Regions from separate parts of the Chryseobacterium sp. HNCC26DJ238 genome, predicted to be linked through region 1. Evidence: riboswitches for the same ligand, from Rfam matches in the RefSeq annotation. Region 1 holds a riboswitch; the other holds the start of a gene.
The links. A riboswitch is a leader RNA that binds a small molecule or an ion and turns the genes downstream of it on or off. The one in region 1 is predicted to bind S-adenosylmethionine.
Positions count from the first base shown of each region.

Region 1 (3,387 bases):
TTTTTTTAAAGCATTCAGAGGTGAAAAACCAATAAAAGACTGCGACCCTCCCGCTCCTGAAACCGCTGAACCTTCTGTTGCAACATTTCCATTGATATCATATTGAGTATAAGATGCCTCATCGCCTGCCCTGATCTGATATTCTTCAAATCTGAATTCTCCACCAAATGCAATATTAAAATTGTTTAAACTTTTGGCAACATCCAGATTGACTGTATTCTGAAGGAAGCTGTGAGCCCCTGCATAGAACTCCGTTGGCGAATTTATACCTAGGGAAGCATTATTGGTATTACTGACATTATAATTAAAACTGTTACTGCCAAAGGTATTGCTCAAATCAATTAACCAGTTATCAGCATTATATTTCGTTCCGACTGCATAGGAGATATCATAGACCTCAGAGCCTAAAGAAGCCTGAAAACCATTGGGATAAAGAGACGAAACTACATTAGATGTTTCACTTGGAAGCCTTCTGAAACCATATCCCTGACCCTCTTTTATGCTGAATCCCCCGAATGTATATAATTTAAAACTGTTGTTCAGCGGATATTCTGCATTGAAGAATAACTGTGCCTGTCTGATCTGCGCATCTCCGATCTGGAAATTAAAATCATCCCGGCTAAGACCTCTCTGACTGATGACAGCATTATCTGCGGCTCTTGCTGCTTCCGGATCGTCTGCAAAAGCATAAGCAAAATTACCTCCGAAAATATCCAAATCATGATTTTGGGTCCTTGTGGTTTTCCCCCGATGATTCAATTGCAGGGATAAATTAATATAACTGTCCTTCTTTCCTAAAGAACTGCCGTAATTTACTCCTGCCTGGTAGGTTTCACCATCATTTCTACCTGTAATTCCATACGTGGCACTCGCTGAAGCTCCGATATCTTTTTTAAGGATGATATTGATAACCCCGGCTATTGCATCAGATCCGTACTGCGCCGCAGCGCCATCGCGGAGAACTTCAATCCGGTCAATAGCAATAACCGGAATCGTTCCCAGATCTGTTCCCACGGAACCATTTCCCACTGTATTCTGATAGTTGACAAGTGAAGTCGTGTGTCTTCTTTTTCCATTGACCAGCACCAAAACCTGATCCGGACCCATTCCCCTTAATGAGACAGGATCTATATGCTCCGTTCCGTCAGAAGAAGACTGCCTCACTGCATTAAAAGATGGAATGACATAATTTAAAAGATCCTGAACATTGGTTTGAGGTGCAGATTTCTGAATTTTATCAATATTAATCACATCCACAGGAACAGGCGTATCAATTTTTGTCCTTTTAGCATTCCGGTTACCTACGATGATCACATCTTCGATCTGTTTTTCTTTTTCCACTTCCTGTGCAGATAACATCACTGTTCCAAGCATCAATACAGAAATGCTGATTTTTTTCATTGTCCTTTATAAATTTAAATAGATAATTACGGAAAAATCCGTCAATTGACTGTCAAGAAATGGAATACTACAAAAATATTGACATCAGTTATCTTCCCCCATTCGGGTTGGAATTAGCACCTTTGCAAATTAGAGATATGCAGGTTGCTAAGGTTTCACAGGGCCAAATCCCTCCACCTTTCTCGATAAGTCTATTGCAAAGGTAGACTTATTTTCGATAATATCAAAAAGAGTTTAGAAGTGTCTTAATTTTATGCCTGAGAAAATGAAAAGAGAGACCGCTTATCGCAATCTCTCTTCTTAACATCTTTTACTGTTGGTTTTATTTAACAATCATCTTTTGAATAGCAACACCGGTATCCGATTTTAAATGAACCAAATACATTCCGGCAGGGTAATGGGCATTTACCTCTAAAGTTCCGTTTTCATTTTTAAGTTTAAAGACGTCCATTTTTTTGCCGTTCATATCATAAATAATGATCTCCCCGTTTTTAGCTTTATGATAGATTAATTTTACCATAGGATCTTTGACAGGATTATCTGCAATCTGAAGTGATAATTTATTGGCCGCATTCTCATCAATTACTGACAAACTACCCACATAGTTTCCAAAAATCCTGAATTCACCCGGCTGCAGCGTAATAGGTGCTGTCGTAGAAGCCACACTTAAAATTGTATTATCCATTAAATTCTGCCATTGCCCTGTATAAGGGAAATAGGGAACAACATTTTTTGCCGAAGTATTGTAATTGGCCAGCACCACAACATTCTTAATCCCGGCGGTTAAAAGATTATCATATACATAGATTCTCGTAATCAGGCCATCAGGATCGTTTGTCAGATTATTCGACTCCACCGTGTAGGTTTTTGATTTAAAAACCGGATGTGCATTTCTGATATTGATAATCTGTGCCCAGGTATTATAAATCGCTTTTCTGTTGGTATTGGAATCATACCCCAATGTAAAGGCAACAGGCTTTTCATCTGTTCTGCATCCGTTATTAATCGTTCCGTCCGGACATCTGTTGATGCTGAATTCATATCCTAATTCTCCGAACTGCCAGATCATTTTAGGACCGGGAACCGTAAAAAATGTTGCTCCGAAAGTTTTCATTCTTTCCAAGGCTGTATTTAAATTAGTCACCTGATAAGTTCCGTTTACAGCACCATAGACCAAATTTTTAAACATCAGCCTTTCTTCATCATGGCTTTCTCCAAAACCGACACCATGCATCTTGTTAAAGCCATGGAGTTCATGGTCCATCCGGTCAAAATTGCTGTTTTCTTTATACCCCATTGTATTTTGGTTATAGGGTCCGTTCTGATTATTCCAAAGCAGTACCCCTTTTCCTTCCGCTACTCTGTAATTGGCCCACTGCTGTTCTTCCGCATCCGTTCCCAGATGCTCAAAAATCATATAAGAATTGGGATCCAGGGCCCACTGTCTGTCTGCATAATATTTTAACACGTCCACTCTGTCCTGTTGATAGGCATTGGTACAGGCTTCATCAAATTCTGAACAGTTTTGGGTAAATCCTTTTGTCAGATCCCAGCGGAATCCGTCAATTTTATATTCGCCAAGCCATTGCTGCAGACTTCTTTCAACATAATACTTTGTGGCTGCACTTGAATGGTTGAAATCATTAAAAACATTATAGGAATGCTTCGGAACGGTATTGAAATAAGGATTGTTTGCTGCTACATCTCCGTATCCGTCTCCGTCAGGATCTACATTCCACAGCCTTACCAGAGGAGATCTTCCGGTAGCGTGGTTGAATGCCACATCCAAAATCACTGCAATGCCGTTTTGATGGCACATATCTATAAATTCTTTGAATTTTTCAGGAGTTCCGTATGCCTTATCCAGTGCATAATGGAATGAAGTATTGTATCCCCAGGAAAGATTGCCCTCAAATTCCATCACAGGCATTAATTCAACTGCATTGATTTTTAAACCTTTGAGATAATTGATTTTATTGATCAGGG
Region 1 covers NZ_JBXUGI010000018.1:47,222-50,608, reverse strand. Annotated here, with positions in the region: gene AC2A07_RS16325 (TonB-dependent receptor plug domain-containing protein) at 1-1,401, opposite strand, end outside; SAM riboswitch class I at 1,487-1,593, opposite strand; gene AC2A07_RS16320 (alpha-amylase family glycosyl hydrolase) at 1,724-3,387, opposite strand, start outside.

Region 2 (3,387 bases), on a different contig from region 1:
ACCTTTTTCCAAAGCTTCATTAACAATAACCGAAAACTTATCATTCCTCAAGGAAAAGTTATTGAAAACATAGCTCAATGTTCCTGAAAAAACCCCTTTGATCCTGGTAATATTTTCTCCTGACAAGTGTAAAAGCTTGATGGTGTCAATTAGAGGCAATCCAGCCCCCACATTAGTTTCATACAGATAACGTTTATTACTTTTATTCAATATATATCTTAATTTCCGATATTCCTCTATAGGAAGCGTATTGAAAATTTTATTCGATGAAACCAGATCAAAGCCATTTTCCGCAAGAGCCTGATAGTTTTTTACAAAATCTGCACTTGCTGTGTTATCTACGACGATCAGGTTTTCAAGTTGGTTTTCTTTTGAGAAATTAATTAATTCGTCAACACTTGAAGATTTTTCAGATGCAAAAACCTCATCACTCCATTGGCTGTCAAATCCTTTTTTATTGAAAGCTATTTTTCTGGAGTTGGCAACTGCCACCACTTTCAGGTGTATATTTTTCCTTCTTTTTATTTCTTCCGAAGAATGCAAAACCTGTTCAATTAGGGTTTTCCCTACATTTCCATGCCCGATAATGGCCAGGTGCACCGTTTTAGGTTTTTTAAAAATTTCGGACTCTATAATATTTTTAGTTTTCTCATCCTGAGAAGAAGTAACAACAATATTGATTCTCTTCTCACTTGAATTTTGGTTTAGGATCAAAGGAAAAACATTGTTTCTTGCTAACTCTGTAAGTATTTTATTCAAATCATCGGCTATAAAACCGATGACAGAAACATTGTTGATGCTGTAAATCTGTGAAACTTTACCGGATTTTCTTTCGTCTGCAAATTCTTCAATCAGACAGGTCACTGCTTTTTCAGAATCATCTTCGTGTACAAGTATTGAAAGACCGTTTTCAACTGCCTGCTGAGAAATCACTCCCACACTGATCCTCGCTAAAGTCAGTGCTTTAAAAACACGTCCGTCGATCCCTATTTCACCCAGAAAATCTGCTCCTTCAAATTTAATGATTGATCTGTTTTTAAAAAATTTAATTTCGTTTGCATTAATCTTTTTCATGTTTTATGTATTTATTTAATTTACTATAGGATACAATTCGTAAAGCTGTATTCTATAAAATATTTTTTATGATATAATTTAACTGTTCATATTCCATCAGAAAGGCATCATGCCCATGAATTGATTTGATCTCGTGGTAGAAAACGTCTTCTTTTTTACTTTTCAGCTTTTCAAAACACATCCGTATTTCGGAAGCAGGAAAGAATAAGTCTGTATCTACAGAGATCATGTGCATTCGTGCTTTGATCTTATTTAGAGATTTATCATCGGTATTGATATTCATAAGCAAATGATTCATCAGTTGATATGATTTTAAATTAAACCGTTCCGCAAGAACATTTCCGTGATAGTTCAGCCATTCTTCGGATTCCAGCTGCTGCTTTTCCTGATTGAATTTATTTTTAAACCGGTCATTTAAAGACTGTGGGGTCCTATAGCACAGCATTGCATGAATTCTTGCTTTCTTTAGTGGTTCTTCATTTCCACTAAGCAAAAATTGCTGAACAAGACATTGGGCGTGCAACCAATCGTGTGTTTTAGAATCACAGGCTATTGGAATAAAAAGCTCTGCTAAACCGGGATTTTTAGACAGCATTTCCCAACCGATCGCTCCTCCCAGTGAACCGCCTATAATAGCATTTATATTTTTGATATTCAAATTTTCAAGACCTTTCAGAAATATATTGGCGATATCTGAAGGAGTAAAGTCTGAATACTGTTCAATAAAAAAATCATCATATCCGTTTCCTGGAATATTGAAACACAGCACTGTATATTGAGTTGTATCAATAACCTGATTTTCACCGATCAGCTGTTTCCACCATCCTTTTTCTCCTGTAACATTAGAGTTTCCGGTTAAAGCATGATTTACTAAAATTAAAGGTGCTGTAAACAGTTCTTTCCCAAAAAGCTGATAGCTTAATGGGATCTGATATTCTTTTTGAGAATCGGTTTTATACAAAAAATTAATATGTAGCAGTTCTGTTTTCAATTTTATATTATTAAAATAAACTTGAAAATGCCATAAAGGAATGGCTGAAAGAACTTCAGTAAGTTATCTGTCCAAAATAAAATTTTTGGTAGAACGTAGCACCTTCTTTGTTTGCACAAAGGGTTGCTAAGGCTTCACAGGGTCTATCCCTCAACCTTTCTTGATAACATTTTCAATATGTAAATGAACGAGTGATGCAAATATATAACATTTCTCTTAAATATTAAAAAAAATATTTTCCGTCAAAATTTCTTTCATCAGAAGCATTTTAGCAGCATGTTAAGAATTATTAAGCTGAAAAAAATTGTTTCTTTTTGCTAAAAAATCTACCTTAGCTATGAAAATGATGTTATATGAGTGTTGAAAAACAGAGACTAAAAGATAAAAACTGGCTGAATTGGGGTCCGTATGTAAGTAACAGGCAGTGGGGAAATGTACGTGAAGACTATAGCACAAATGGTGATGCCTGGCGTTTTGCAAATCATAACAATGCCGAAAGCTACGCCTATCGCTGGGCAGAAGAAGGTATTGCCGGAATTTCTGATACCAAGCAGCTGTTTTGTTTCGCACTTTCATTCTGGAATAAGAATGATGAAAGAGTCAAAGAACGTTTTTTCGGATTGAGCAACCCTCAGGGAAATCACGGGGAAGATATCAAAGAAATCTTCTATTATCTGGACAATACGCCGACACACAGCTATATGAAGCTGGTTTACAAATATCCTATTAATCAATTTCCGTATGAAGATCTGGTGTCAGAAAATGGCAGACGGAGCAAGAAGGATCCTGAATATGAAATCATCGATACAGGTATTTTTGATAATGATGAGTATTTTGATATTTTCATTGAATACTGCAAAAGTAATATAGATGATATTTTAGTTAGGGTGACTGTCTGTAACCGAAGTAATCAGGATGCTCCCATCGTTGTAATACCTACAGGCTGGTACAGAAACAACTGGAAGTGGGGATATAATGAATATATGGGGCAGTTGGAAGATTCTCATGATGGATGTATCAATATCAATCATGACAGCGTTCCGTTAAAAAAGTTTTATTCTAAAAGAAAGGATGCTCAAAGGGTATTTTGTGACAATGAAACCAATAATCCTAAACTTTACGGAAGTCCGGAAGTTGAAAACAGTTATTACAAGGACGGAATTAATGATTATATTGTTCATCAGAAAAATACTGTAAATCCCGATAAAAGAGGTTCGAAAGCTTCATTTGTTGTTGAAGCAGAGGTGAAAGCGGGACAGTGTGAAGTATTTGAATTCAGACTGGCACCTCATGAAATGGATGATGCATTTCATGATTTTGAA
Region 2 covers NZ_JBXUGI010000009.1:21,341-24,727, reverse strand. Annotated here, with positions in the region: gene AC2A07_RS09995 (ACT domain-containing protein) at 1-1,074, opposite strand, end outside; gene AC2A07_RS09990 (alpha/beta fold hydrolase) at 1,127-2,065, opposite strand; SAM riboswitch class I at 2,126-2,235, opposite strand; gene AC2A07_RS09985 (MGH1-like glycoside hydrolase domain-containing protein) at 2,419-3,387, shown strand, end outside.
Region 2: another riboswitch for S-adenosylmethionine. It lies ahead of AC2A07_RS09990 (alpha/beta fold hydrolase); the one in region 1 lies ahead of AC2A07_RS16325 (TonB-dependent receptor plug domain-containing protein).